DNA from 3 places in the Ureibacillus sp. FSL W8-0352 genome. Region 2 is predicted to be linked to each of the others. Evidence: riboswitches for the same ligand, from Rfam matches in the RefSeq annotation. Region 2 holds a riboswitch; each other region holds the start of a gene.

Region 1 (5,051 bases), 1.4 Mb from region 2:
CTAAGTTCTTGGTGAATGCGCTTCATATTTTCCGCAAATTCTTTAGAATATCCCATACCTCTAAAGCCAACAAGGCAAAATAAATGATGCCCTCGTATTTTATACATGAAATGCTCCTCCTAAAGTTAACGTTAACTAACTAACATATTAACATACTGATTAGGAGGAAAAAATTAGAATATATGACACTATTGTAATAATGTTACAACTTAAATAATCTGTTTTTTCCAGTGAATCTCAATGTTCCCTACATTTCTAAAGTATTAAAAGCTATAGCTTGAGCATTCTAATGGCACAAGGAGGTGAACAACATGACAAATCGTAGTTCTAACAAACTAGTATTCCCAGGGGCAGAAGCTGCATTGAATCAAATGAAATATGAGATTGCACAAGAGTTTGGCGTAAACCTTTCACCAGATACTTCTTCCCGAGCTAATGGTTCAGTTGGTGGAGAAATTACGAAACGTCTTGTGCAAATGGCTCAACAACAATTGAAAGGAAACTCAGAATAATTGGCAATAATAAACACACCTAAGTTCAAATGTTCTTAGGTGTGTTATTATTGTAACCATCATGATTAAATTTTACTTATATAAAAAATAAAGAATCAAAATAATAATAACGTCAAATATAAACCAACTAACGTGAAGAATAGTATTGGTAGTGTCAGGATAATCCCCATTTTAAAATAAGCTCCCCAAGATATTTTAATTCCCTTGTTTGAGAGTACATGTAGCCACACAAGCGTAGCAAGTGAACCAATTGGTGTAATTTTGGGACCTAAATCTGAGCCGATTACATTGGCATAAATTAAAGAATCGCGAATTACACCTGACGTGGAAGTTTCCGCTATTGCTAATGAGTCAATCATAATTGTAGGTAAATTATTCATAACTGAAGATAAGAAGGCTGCAATATACCCCATTCCAATCGTAGTAGTGAATAATCCTCCTTGCACTGTCCATTCAATAACATAGGCTAGTCCTTTCGTGAAACCTGCATTTCCTAATCCATAAACGACTAAATACATACCGATGGAGAAAAATACAATATTCCATGGCGCTCCTTTTATTACGGCTTTTGTATTGACTGCTGAACTTTTTCGAGCCATCGCCAATAAGAATATCGCCATAATCCAACCAATAATGCTAACGGGTACATGAATCCATTCAGCTGAAAAATAACCGGTTAATAAAATTGCCATTACCGGCCACGCTAATTTAAACATCTTTTCATCCCGTATGACTTCCCGTGGATTTTTTAGCATCATTACATCATACTTTGATGGAATAGATTTCTGGAAGTATAAAAATAGAACGATAATGGTTGCTATTAATGAAAAGAAATTAGGAATAATCATTCGTAAAGAGTATTCCATAAAGCTGATTCCAAAAAAATCTGCTGCGATTACGTTTACTAAGTTACTTATTAAAAAAGGGAGGGACGTAGTGTCAGCTATAAAACCACTAGCCATAATAAAAGGGAAAATCATTTTCTCATTAAAATTTAAATTTCGAACCATTGCAAGAACAATAGGGGTCAAAATTAATGCTGCACCATCATTTGAAAAGAAGGCTGAAACAAAAGCTCCAAGAACTGTAACGTAAATGAACATTCTAATACCGTTCCCTTTTGCTATGCGAGCCATGTGCAGTGCAGACCATTCAAATAAGCCAATTTGATCCAATATTAAGGAAATGATTATAATCGCAATAAATAATAATGTCGCATTCCAAGTAATGTTTACAACTTCAAAGACGTCATTAATATCCACTACTCCAAAAATCAATGCAACTACTGCGCCACAGCAAGCTGACCATCCGATATTGATATTTTTTGGTTGGCGAATAACGAGTATGAGCGTGATGATAAATATTAAAATGGCTAATAGTAAATTGAGCAAAATCATATCCTCCAACAAAGTTGAATTGTGACATATTGAAGATAAAAAATAAGCACTTATGAATTTAGATAAATGCCTAAAATTCACAAATGCTATTATATCACTATTCATTTTCCTATCGAATATTTTATTTACTTTTCCACCATGTGTTATTTATCAAAATAAAAACCTGCCATTTTCGTGGCAGGAGAATATTTATGAAATCAATTGTAATTGTGTATTTCTTAATAAATAATCTAGCATTTTTTGTTGCTCTTCGTTTAATGGCACTAATGGAAGACGAACACCACCAACTGTTATGCCTTTCATATTTAATGCTGCCTTAACAGGAGCAGGATTTGGTGCAATGAACATCGCTTTCATAATTGGTAACAGGTTTCGATGTTCTTTTGCAGCTTCTTGAATATTTCCAATGAAGAAATTTTTAATCATAGATTGCATTTCATTGCCAATAATATGAGAAGCAACGGAAATTACTCCTGTACCACCGATTGCTAATGTTGGTAATGTTAAGCTATCATCCCCGCTATATAGTGAGAAATGATTTGGCGTGTTTTCGATAATTTGTGCCATTGCATCTAAATTTCCACTTGCCTCTTTAATTGCAACAATATTCGGTATTTTCGCAAGACGAACTACCGTATCAACGGATAAATTGACGACACTACGGCCAGGAATGTTATAGAGTACAATTGGCAGTTTTGTATTTTGTGCAATTGCTTTAAAGTGTTCATACATTCCTTCTTGGTTTGGTTTATTGTAGTATGGAGTTACAAGCATGATGCCATCCACCCCGGCATCTTCTGCTTTTTTAGTAAGTTCAATGGAAGCTCTCGTATTATAAGAGCCCGTACCTGCAATTACAGGAACTCTACCATTTACAGTCTTCACAGTAAATTTAAACAGTTCTACTTTTTCTTCATCTGTTAAAGTAGGAGATTCTCCAGTTGTACCACATACCACTAATCCGTCTGTGCCGTTTTCAATTAAATGTTGAATTAGAATTTCCGTAGCCTCAAAATCTACGTCACCATTTTTGTCAAATGGCGTTACCATTGCTGTTAATACTCTTCCGAAATTCATTCTTCTCCACATCCTTTTCAATGTTATTTAATGGAGAAGGGCAATTTCTTTATAAACGCAAAAAGCAACAACGAAGAGCCTCGTTGTTGCAAAAAGGAAGATTTTTTGCGTAAGATAGCCCTCCATATAGTTTCCTATATGACAGTCCTACACTTATTCAATGCAGAACCAGCCCCTAGAAAAATGAGTTTCTAGGGACTTCGGCAAATCCCCCTTTCCACAATTATCATTGGACCTCATTATCCTCAAACTGTGTACTCTTGGTTTTTGCACCTCTATCCTTACTTCAAAGCAATATTGAAATAAGTCGATGGATAATTGTATATAATTGTAGCTCTTTTTATTTGGAAAAGCAATAACAATTAAGTGTTTAAATATCATTTATGATTGAATTTTATACAATATGCAGAAAAATTTTGAATTTTCAATCGAAAATTTTGTTAAATTGAAAATTTAAAAGGAATTCTAACTTCTTTGCAATAATAATGCTGTTATTTTTATAAAAAGCATCCATACTACTTTCTGAGGTGAAATAGAATGTATAAATTGCTGTCCCACAATGATTTAGATGGAGTTGGATGTGGCATTTTAGCGAAACTTGCCTTTGGACAAGATGTAAAAGTCCGATATAATTCAATTGCTTCACTTGAACGGGAAATTGAATACTTTTTAGAAAATGATTTGCCTGATACTTTTTTATTTATTACAGATTTATCACCTAGTGAAGAAAATGAAAAAAGATTAAATGCACATTTTAAACAATATAAAAATATTCAACTTATTGATCATCATAAAACAGCGTTGCATTTTAATGAATATGATTGGGGAACGGTATTAGTCGAAAATGAGGAAGGGAAGCTAGAAAGTGCAACTTCATTATTTTATCAGTTTTTAGTTGCAAACGAGTTATTAAAGCCAACAGAGGCAATTGATGAATTTGTGAAGCTCGTAAGACAATATGATACTTGGGAGTGGGAAAAAAACGATAATCATAAAGCCCATTTCTTAAATTCATTGTTTTTCTTAGTGTCCATCGATGAATTTGAAGAAACGATGATTGACAGACTAACTTCTTCTGAACACTTCGATTTTGATGAATTTGAAAAAAAGCTGTTGAATATGGAAGAAGATCGGATAGAACGATATATTCGTCGCAAAAAAAGAGAGGTAGTGCAAATAAAAAATGATGAGTATTTTGCTGGAGTTGTGTATGCGGAATCTTATCATTCAGAATTAGGAAACGAATTAAGTAAAGAACATCCTCATCTTGACTATATCGCTATATTGAATATGGGAAGTAAAAAAATTTCTTTCCGCACTATTCATGACCATGTGGATGTTTCGGAAATCGCAGCAGTGTATGGCGGAGGAGGACATCAAAAGGCAGCGGGTTGTAACTTAACAGAGGAAACATATCAAATATTTGTACAAAATACTTTTCAGCGTGATCCAATGCCTCAAGATGCGAAATATAATCGGTATAATGTAAAGGAATCTTCTTTTGGTACGATGTATGCTGATGCCGATGATAACAATTATTTTATATGACAAAAAGATGGTGTTTGGATGATTGAAAAATCAAAACTATTAATAGAAACAATTTTTACAAGTTTTGAAGAAGCAGAAAAATATTTAAAGAGGATGTATGAAGCCTATCTAGTACGTGATGAAGTGTTTGTTGAGTATTTAATGAATCGAGTAAAAAAAGAACATTAGAAGTAGATGATTGAAATATTTTTTATGAATGCAAAATTCGCTAGCTCCTTTCAATTTAGCTAGCGAATTCTTATTATTATTTATGTTGTGATAAATATAATGCGGTTTGGAAAACGAACTTTTTATTTTCATCCTGCATCATATTTATTAATTCATCGTGATCAATTAAAAGTATATGGTTTAAGGAAGAAAACTTTTTGGCAGATGGTGTAAAAGATTGATTTGTAATAATCATTGCGCCATCTGCACTGTATGTTTTTATATTGACAGCAACTTGTTGAACCTTTCGGATGTCAACTGCATTTGCCCCTTTTATAATTTGTACTATATATTTTCTCGTACCTTTCCA
Region 2 (5,051 bases):
AACTTTATGGTGAACGAGTTGTAAATGAAGGCATTGTAACAAAAGAATTCGTAGAACAGTTAAACCAAGAAATTTACGGCGAAATGCAAAAAAGTTACGATCATGTTAAAGCAGTAGGCGAAGAAAAGGGTCATCATCTCGAAGTGGAAATTCCTGAAGAGGTAAGACAACCTTATCCACAATTAGAAACAGGTGTTTCTGCTGAAGAATTAAAACAAATTAACGAAGAATTGTTAGCATGGCCTGAAAACTTTGAGCCTCAAAACAAATTAGCAAGAATTCTAAAAAGACGTGTTGAAGCGCTAGAAACAGGAAAAATTGACTGGGGTCATGCAGAAACATTGGCATTTGCATCAATTTTACGTGAAGGAAACCCAATACGTCTGACTGGGCAAGATGCTCAACGTGGTACTTTCTCGCAACGCCATTTAGTACTACATGATAAAAATAACGGTTCTGAATGGACGCCATTACACAATATTTCAGGAGCTAAAGCTTCCTTTAGTGTATTCAATTCTCCATTAACAGAAGCGGCAATCGTGGGTTATGAATATGGTTATAACCTTGAAAATGAGAAAGCATTAACAATTTGGGAAGCACAATTCGGGGACTTCGCAAATATGGCTCAAGTAATGTTTGATAACTTCATTACAGCTGCTCGTTCTAAATGGGGTCTTAAATCTGGATTAGTTCTTTTATTACCAAATGGTATGGAAGGACAGGGGCCAGAACACTCTGCAGCACGCATTGAACGTTACTTGCAATTATGTGCTGAAAATAACTGGATTGTTGCAAACTGTTCAAACGCTGGAAACTACTTCCACTTATTACGTCGACAAGCGAAAATGCTTGGAACTGAAGGAGTGCGTCCATTAGTAGTTGCAACACCAAAATCATTATTGCGTCATCCATTAGCTGCAGCTACATTAGAGCAATTATCTGAAGGAAAATTCGAAGAAGTCATTGAACAACCTGGACTCGGACAAAATCCTAAAAAAGTGGAACGCATTATTTTAGCTTCTGGTAAAGTGACAATTGACTTAGCAGAAGCAATTAAAGACGGTGAAGGATTCGAAAAACTTCACATCCTTCGCATTGAACAATTATATCCATTCCCAATGGAAAAACTTTCTGAAATCATTGCGAGATACCCTAACGCGAAAGAAATTGTTTGGGTACAAGAGGAACCTAGAAACCAAGGTCCTTGGAAATTTGCCTTAGAATACTTACTTGAATTAGCTGAAGGCAAAAAAGTACGTTATGTTGGACGTCCAGAAATGTCTTCTACTTCAGAAGGTGACATGGATTCACATAAAGTTGCTCAAGCTAAAGTAATTAACGACGCTTTAGCAGATTTGTAATCTTGCATAATTTACGTTAAGATTTAACAGTGTTGAGAATTAAAGGAGGATATAAAAGTGGCTGAAATTAAAGTCCCTGAATTAGCAGAATCGATTACGGAAGGTACAATTGCACAATGGGTGAAAAAAGTTGGAGATCGCGTTGAGAAAGGCGAATTCATCGTTGAATTAGAAACAGATAAAGTAAATGCAGAAATTATTTCTGAAGAAGCAGGAGTATTAACTCAAATTTTAGCTGAAGAAGGCGATACAGTATTAGTTGGCCAAACAATTGCGATCGTTGAGCCTGTTGAAGGTGGAGCTGAACCTACTCCAGCACCTCAAGCAGAACCTGAAAAAGAAGCGGTTAAAGAGGAACAACCACAAGCTCCTCAAGCACAACCAGCACAAGCTGCACCGGTTGTTGAGGAAACATCTAATGAGCGCGTAGTAGCTTCTCCAGCTGCACGTAAACTTGCTCGTGAAAAAGGCATTGATTTAGCAGCTATTTCACCAGTAGATCCACAAGGCCGAGTTCGTGTACAAGATGTTGCTGCCCATGCTGCAAAACCAGCACAACCAGTGCAAGCAGCACAACCTGTAGCACCTGCTGTAACTGTAGATGAATCTCGCGTTACAGTTGAAAGAATGAGCCGTCGACGTCAAACAATTGCAAAACGTCTTCTTGAAGTTAAACAAAATACGGCAATGTTAACAACATTCAACGAGATTGACATGACAAACGTGATGGAACTTCGCAAACGCAAACAAGAACAATTTGTGAATGAGAATGGTATAAAACTTGGATTCATGTCATTCTTCACAAAAGCAGTAGTTGCTGCATTGAAAAAATATCCTTATGTAAATGCACAAATTGTTGGCGATGAAATTCATAAATTTAACATTTATGATATCGGTATTGCGGTATCTACAGAAGAAGGTTTAGTAGTTCCAGTTGTACGTGATGCAGATCGCAAAAACTTCGCTGAAATTGAAAGAGAAATTGCTGAACTTGCTCAAAAAGCACGTGAAAAGAAATTAGCAATTTCTGATTTACAAGGCGGAACATTTACAATTACAAACGGCGGTATCTTTGGTTCATTAGCTTCAACACCAATTATCAATGGTACGCAAGCTGGTATCCTTGGTATGCACTCAATTGTAAACCGTCCAGTAGCTGTAAACGGACAAGTTGAAATTCGTCCAATGATGTATGTGGCACTTTCATACGATCATCGAATCATTGATGGTAAAGATTCAGTTGGATTCTTAAAAACAGTTAAAGAATTAATCGAAAATCCTGAAGATTTACTTCTAAATTCATAAGAAAATGTAAAATATACTCCCCAATTCTTTTTGGGGAGTATATTTGGTACTATTAAACTTTTCCTATTTGTTATTGACAAGTAAACACCATTTAGGTTATGCTTCTCTTAACAATTGAATATTCTAGCCTCACTTGGTAGGGTAGAGGCGCGGTATTTATTAGTTTCTCATGGAGCTTGAGCGAGTGAAGAAGTGGGAAAGAAGGAAATATCGCCGAAGTGTAGTTATTTGCTCAGATAACTATGCTGGGGTTACAGTGAATAACTGTAACACTGTCTTACATGTTTATATGTAAGGTGTGCTATTCCAAAGTGGAACTAGAGGTATTAGTCTAACAAATTGATGCGACCTTAAGTTCTTCTTAGGTCGCTTTTTATTTGTGAAGCTAAGCGAAACAGAGACAGGGGGAATTAAGATGAGAAAGAAATTATTGCTACTTTTCATAACCATGATGACGGTTCTCGTTCTTGCAGCATGTGGTTCAGGAAACAAAGAATCAACAGGTGGAGAATCGCAAAAAGATTCAGAATCCTCATCCGAGTCAAAAAGTGTATTAAGAGTAGGTATGGAAGCTGCTTATGCACCATTTAACTGGTCTCAAAAAGATGACTCAAATGGAGCAGTTCCTACTGCAGATTCTAAAGAGTTTGCAAACGGTTACGATGTTCAAATCGCAAAACGTATTGCTGAAGGATTAGGGATGGAGCTTCAAATTGTAAAAACTGACTGGGATGGTTTAATTCCATCATTACAATCAGGTGCAATTGATGCAGTTATTGCGGGTATGTCACCTACTCCTGAACGCATGGAAGTAATCGATTTTACAGACAACTATTATACGAGTGATTTCGTAATTGTTGTGAAAAAAGATGGTCCATATGCAAATGCAAAATCGATTCATGATTTTGAAGGGGCTAAAGTAACAGCACAACAAGGTACTACTCACTACAAAGTAATCGATCAAATGACTGGCGTTAATAAACAAGTACCAGCTACAGATTTTGGCCAAATGCGAATCCAATTATCTTCTGGTGCAATTGATGCTTATATTTCAGAACGTCCAGAAGGGATGTCTGCTGAGGCAGCAATTGAAGGATTTACTTACATTGTTCCAGAAGACGGATTTGAGGCTGATGAATCTGATACAGCAATCGCTGTTGGCTTGAAAAAAGGTTCGGACTTAAAAGATAAAATTAACGAGATTTTAGCTGGTATTACGGAAGATGAACGTCATCAAATCATGGAAGAAGCTATTAAAAATCAACCATCACAACAATAGTGTGGTGAAAGGTTGTCTTGAGATTCTCTATAAGACAACCTTTTTCCATTTTCCTTCCCTGTAAAGTTATTTACTGTCCTTAACTTTAATTCTTCTAAGTGCGAACAAAAAACAATAAGGGGATTTCTTTATGTCTTTCTTAGAAACAGTTTGGAATATTTTTCAGAATAACTGGGATTTGTTTTTGCGAGGAGCATGGATTGCATTAATTCTTGCGATATTAGGTACGATTTTTGGTGCGATTATCGGATTTTTCATCGGGGTTATGCACACGATTCCATTGCAAAAAAAATCCTTTAAAACATATGTATTAAAAACTATTAATTTTATACTAACTTGCTATGTTGAACTATTCCGTGGCACTCCAATGATGGTACAAGCGATGGTTGTGTTCTACGGACTCTATGCCATTGATATTCAATTAAATCGCTTTGTTGCTGGTTTAATTGTTATCAGCTTAAATACAGGTGCTTATATGGCAGAGTATGTGCGTGGTGGAATTGTTTCAATCGATAAAGGACAATACGAGGCCAGTGAAGCGATTGGTATGAATCATTTTCAAACAATGTTCTACATTATCCTTCCTCAAGTAGCTCGCAATATTTTACCAGCGACTGGTAACCAGCTCGTTATGAATATAAAGGACTCTTCTGTACTAAGTGTCATTAGTGTAGTTGAATTATTCTTTACAACGAACTCTGTTGCGGGTAGTACATATCGTTATGCAGAAGCATTCTTAATTGCCTGTGTATTGTACTTCATTATGACATTCACTGTAACTCGTATTCTTCTTTGGTTTGAGAAGAAAATGGATGGACCTGATTCGTACCGAGTGGAGCTTGTGACAGGAAACAAGCCGATAAAGGATGGTGAGTAATGCTATGACAGTGGTCATTGATATCAAACATTTAAATAAAACATTCGGCAATCATGAAGTATTGAAAGATGTCAATTTCCAAGTAAGAAAAGGGGAAGTTGTAACGTTAATTGGAGCTTCAGGATCAGGAAAATCCACATTATTGCGTTGCATTAACTTGCTGGAAACTCCTACAGGCGGTGAGATTATTTTTAATGGAGAAAATATTTTAACGGAAGGTTACAATAAA
Region 3 (5,051 bases), 580 kb from region 2:
TTAGTAGATTTCTGGGCAGCTTGGTGTGGACCTTGTAAAATGATTGCACCTGTATTAGAAGAACTCGATGCCGAAATGGGTTCAGAAGTGAAAATTGTAAAAGTTGATGTTGATAACAATCCAGCAACAGCTGCTGAATATCAAATTATGTCGATTCCATCTTTGCTTTTATTTAAAGATGGCCAATTAATTGCAAAAACTGTTGGCTTCCAACCAAAAGAAGCATTAGTTGAATTCATCAACAACAATAAATAATATTCAACCGAGCACAAAGAATTTGTTTGTGCTCGATTTTTTATTTTGGATATGATTATTGATTTAAAAGAAAACTTATCGATTTTTGCTTTAAGATATTCGTATAATAGAGTTAAAGTAGGTTGATTAAATGTAAGGTGATACTCCATGAATGAAACAATTCAAAATAAATTGGCGCTGTTACCAGATTTGCCTGGATGCTACTTAATGAAAGACCGACAAGGAACGGTTATTTACGTCGGAAAGGCAAAAGTCTTAAAAAATAGAGTTCGATCCTATTTTACTGGTTCCCATGATGGTAAAACTCAACTGCTAGTTAGTGAAATAGAAGATTTTGAATATATTGTTACTTCAAGTGATTTAGAGGCTTTAATTTTGGAGCTCAATTTAATCAAACAATATGATCCAAAATATAACGTAATGTTAAAGGATGACAAGAGTTATCCTTATATTAAAATTACCAATGAAATTTATCCAAGAATTATTACGACAAGAAAAGTGAAAAAAGACAAAGCTAAATATTTTGGACCTTATCCGAATGTATCTGCCGCGAATGAAACAAAGAAGCTCCTCAACCGCATCTATCCATTAAGAAAATGCAACCGACTGCCAGATCGAGTTTGTTTGTATTATCATTTGGGGCAATGTTTAGCTCCATGTGTTAAAGATATAGATCCGAAAATTTTTGAAGAAATGACAAATGACATCATAAAATTCTTAAATGGCGGCCATGAACAAGTAAAAAAAGAATTAGAGAAAAAAATGATGGAGGCTGCGGAAAAGCTTGAATTTGAAAGAGCAAAGGAATATCGAGATCAAATTCAATATATCGAAACGGTTATGGAAAAGCAAAAAATCGTTTCAGGAGACCAAACGAACCGGGACGTATTTGGATATGCAGTTGAAAAAGGGTGGATGTGTGTTCAAGTCTTTTTCGTTCGACAAGGAAAATTAATTGAAAGAGATGTTTCTGTATTTCCTATTTACCGTGATCCGGAAGAGGAATTTTTAACTTTTGTAGGGCGTTTCTATGATACAGAACATTTAAAGCCAAAAGAAATATTGATTCCAGAAACAATTGATAAAAGCATTTTAGAAAAATTATTAAATATAAGAGTATTGGTGCCAAAACGTGGCACAAAAAAAGAACTGGTGGATTTAGCAAAGAAAAATGCAATGCTTGCAATCGAAGAAAAATTCCAATTAATTGAACGCCAGGAAGAGAGGACAATTGGCGCTTGTCAACAATTAGGTGAGGCTCTAAATATTGAAACGCCTTATAGAATTGAAGCCTTTGATAACAGCCACATGCATGGAGCAGATCCTGTTAGCGCAATGGTCGTATTTATTAATGGAAAGCCGGCAAAAAAAGAATATCGCAAATATAAATTAAAAAATACGGCGAAACATGACGACTATGGAGCGATGCAAGAGGTGATTCGCAGGCGCTATACCCGTGTATTAAAAGAACAATTGCCGCTTCCTGATCTAATTATTGTTGACGGTGGTAAAGGGCAAATTGAAGTTGCACGAGAAGTGTTGGAAGATGAGCTTGGATTATCAATTCCCATTGCAGGACTAGCAAAAGATGAGAAGCATCGAACATCTGAACTATTATACGGGGAACCACCTATGTCGATTCCGCTGAAAAAAACAAGTGATGCTTTTTACTTGCTTCAGCGAATTCAAGATGAAGTCCATCGCTTCGCTATTACATTTTTGCGGCAACAACATCAAACGAACGCTTTACGCTCTGTCCTTGATGAAATTGAAGGAATCGGTCCAAAACGTAAGAAACAATTACTGAGTCATTTTGGTTCAGTGAAAAAAATCAAACAGGCTTCTGTGGAAGAATTAATGGAAGCGAAAATGCCAAAAGTGGTTGCAGAAACAATCTATCAGTATTTCCATAATGACACATTGCCAAAGGAATAACTGTATGATAATGTAATTTTAAAAGTAAATAAGTTTAGATATAGATAGAGGTGCGAGATTCATGAGTACCTAACTGGAGGAGAGGAACAAGTCTGAAGAAGGTTAGGGAAAGGGGAGATTGCCGAAGCGGTAAATTTGCTTGTTCCAGTTTACTGGCTGGTTTTGCATTGAAGAAATGCAAGATTGTCAGAATCTAAATGGTTCTGGAGAGCTATCTCATAAAGTGTTTTCTGAAAATTGAGGCAGCTTTTCACCATCCTTTGTGAAGAGTTGCTTTTTTCTTTAATTATATAAGATTCGGAAACTTCATTTCATGGCTTATGAAAATAAGGGGAGTGTAGCGATGATTAATATTGTAGTGAAGTTGGATGAATGGAATCTATCATCATCTGAAAACATTGGAGAAATAGCAAAAAGACTCATCGAAGAGAAGAAGTTTGGACGCAATGTAGTAGCAGTCGTTCCATCCTCTCCACCTGTAAATGAGGGTTTGGAAAAAATTATTTACTCTTTATCGGATGCACCATCCGAAAGAGAGTTAGACGCAATCCATTCTACCAATAATCAAATTGCAAGCAGTTTGCTTTCCATTGCTATTCAAAAAAGAGGCTTTAGAGCTGTTTCCCTTACAGGCTGGCAACTTGGCATGAAAACAACAAGAAAATCAGTAGGAAATGCTCGCATACATCAAATCGATGGTAATGTCATTATTGAGCATTTTAAAAAAGGCGAAATAGTCATAGTCGCAGGCGGACAAGGTGTTGATGATGAGGGCAACATCACCCTTCTCGGTGCTGGAGGGACTGATACAACAGCGGTAGCGATTGCAAAAAGCATTGATGCAGAACGCGTGGAAATCTATACGGATCTTGACGGGGTATATACAGGAGATCCTAATGTAGTTCAACAGGCTCGTAAATTGAAAGATATTACATATGATGAGATGTTAGAATTATCTTATTTAGGTTCGAAAATTGTTCATCCGAGAGCGGTCGAATTAGCAAAAAAATTTGATATACCAATTGTTGTTCGTTCGAGTACGAAAAATCTTCGAGGTACATTGATTAAGGGAGAGATTGAAATGGAGAGAAATTTAATTGTTCGTGGTGTCGCCTATGAAACAGATATTATTCGCTTTACTGTTGGATATGAAATACTAGAAAAATCTTCCCTTGCCAACTTGTTTAATACCCTAGCAAAGCATCATGTCAACGTAGATATTATTGTACAATCTGTTATGAGTGAAGTAAAACCGACAATATCGTTTTCAATAGTAAAAGAGGATTTAGCTAATGCGGTAAAAGTGCTTGAAGAACATAAAGAGGAGTTAGGTTTTCAATTTGCTGATTTTGAAGTTGGTTTAGCGAAAGTGTCAATCGTGGGTTCGGGCATGGTTTCCAATCCAGGGGTAGCAGGCCGCATGTTCGCACGCTTATGTCAAGAAAATATCCCTGTTAAAATGGTTTCTACATCTGAAATTAAAGTATCTGTCGTTGTGCCACAAGATGATATGATTCGTGCAGCAAATGCACTGCATGATGAATTTAATCTTGCTGAGGAATGGGTATAAAAAGGGGCGAATAAAGCCCCTTAGCGTTCAATTTTTTCTTGTAAATCCATCTTTACTGTAAAAATTACTTCTAGTTGTTTTTCTTTTTTCTCTTCATAGCATTCCGTCAAAACACCTTTAAAGTTTTGGATTTGTTCGGCAATGAAGCCAGCTTCTAAGCGAAAATTTCTTTCATTAATCTTTAGCAACTCCGGTTCATTCGTCAAACTAAACACAAATCCGTCTTTCATTTCTTTTTCAAGGGTAAGATCACCCCATCCGGCATCTTTAAAAAAGGAAATGATTAAAGGAATATCGGTGCATGGAAATTTGCGAGCTAAATCTTTTCCTGCCCAATATAGAATATCTTTTTCATGCTTTCCTAAAATGGATGGCACTAAATAATCTCTTAGCAGTTCGTATCCAAATAAAGGAAACGAATCTTTCGACAATGACATATAATAGGAACCTCTTTCTAGAATATTTCTTTTTTAACAACAGAGAATTCGAAAAAAGTTAAAATAGAGAAAAATAACATAATAGAGAAAAAATAGAAGGTTTTATAGCGAATATTAGACAAATTTCGGAAAATAAATATGCACAACTAACCTTGACGGTAATAGTTCGTGGGGGTACAATGAACTTGTCATAATATTGTACCATTATGAATAAAACAGTCAATGCATAAAGCGTTTACAATTTGTGACGACTTATTGACTACTTATTTCTATCATTTAAGGGGGTATCAGTCTTGGCAAAAAATGAGTTTTACTGGCGCCGACTACATTCTTTACTTGGTGTTATTCCTGTAGGGCTATTTTTAGTGTTCCACTTGTCTCTAAACTTTACTGCAACAGGGGGAGAAGAGACATATAACAGTGCAACAGGAGTAATGGATTATATTCCAGGTCCACTATTATTACTTATTGAGTGGATTGTTATCTACATTCCTATTCTGTTCCACGGTTTATATGGAATTTATATTGCCTTTACAGCAACACCAAACAATAAGCGCTTCAGTACATTCCGTAACTGGATGTTCTTATTGCAACGACTTACTGGTGTGTTCCTAGTAATCTTCATTGCTTGGCACATGTTCCAAACTCGCATCCAAAAAGCATTTGGTGCGGAAGTAAGTTTTGAAATGATGGAAAAAATCGTTGCAAATCCATGGATGTTAGGATTCTACATTGTGGGTATCCTTTCCGCTACATTGCATTTATCTAACGGTTTATGGTCATTCTTCGTAAGCTGGGGTATCACACAATCAACACATTCTCAAAAAGTAGTTACGTGGATTACAATGGCATTT

The links. A riboswitch is a leader RNA that binds a small molecule or an ion and turns the genes downstream of it on or off. The one in region 2 is predicted to bind lysine.
Region 1: linked by a shared signal. The riboswitch ahead of dapA (4-hydroxy-tetrahydrodipicolinate synthase) and the one ahead of NST98_RS02790 (transporter substrate-binding domain-containing protein) in region 2 are both predicted to bind lysine.
Region 3: linked by a shared signal. The riboswitch ahead of NST98_RS05825 (aspartate kinase) and the one ahead of NST98_RS02790 (transporter substrate-binding domain-containing protein) in region 2 are both predicted to bind lysine.

What each region holds. Positions count from the first base shown of each region.
Region 1 is NZ_JBBOQT010000001.1:1,902,056-1,907,106, reverse strand. It holds gene NST98_RS09740 (DUF1284 domain-containing protein) at 1-107, opposite strand, end outside; gene NST98_RS09735 (alpha/beta-type small acid-soluble spore protein) at 312-512, shown strand; gene NST98_RS09730 (arsenic transporter) at 608-1,909, opposite strand; gene dapA (4-hydroxy-tetrahydrodipicolinate synthase) at 2,099-2,986, opposite strand; lysine riboswitch at 3,094-3,272, opposite strand; partial or broken gene NST98_RS09720 (DHH family phosphoesterase) at 3,524-4,702, shown strand; gene NST98_RS09715 (restriction endonuclease) at 4,779-5,051, opposite strand, start outside.
Region 2 is NZ_JBBOQT010000001.1:551,201-556,251, forward strand. It holds gene NST98_RS02780 (2-oxoglutarate dehydrogenase E1 component) at 1-1,361, shown strand, start outside; gene odhB (2-oxoglutarate dehydrogenase complex dihydrolipoyllysine-residue succinyltransferase) at 1,419-2,666, shown strand; lysine riboswitch at 2,801-2,978, shown strand; gene NST98_RS02790 (transporter substrate-binding domain-containing protein) at 3,082-3,945, shown strand; gene NST98_RS02795 (amino acid ABC transporter permease) at 4,076-4,822, shown strand; gene NST98_RS02800 (amino acid ABC transporter ATP-binding protein) at 4,827-5,051, shown strand, end outside.
Region 3 is NZ_JBBOQT010000001.1:1,132,591-1,137,641, reverse strand. It holds gene trxA (thioredoxin) at 1-255, shown strand, start outside; gene uvrC (excinuclease ABC subunit UvrC) at 403-2,190, shown strand; lysine riboswitch at 2,228-2,412, shown strand; gene NST98_RS05825 (aspartate kinase) at 2,534-3,760, shown strand; gene NST98_RS05820 (YslB family protein) at 3,781-4,197, opposite strand; gene NST98_RS05815 (succinate dehydrogenase cytochrome b558 subunit) at 4,491-5,051, shown strand, end outside.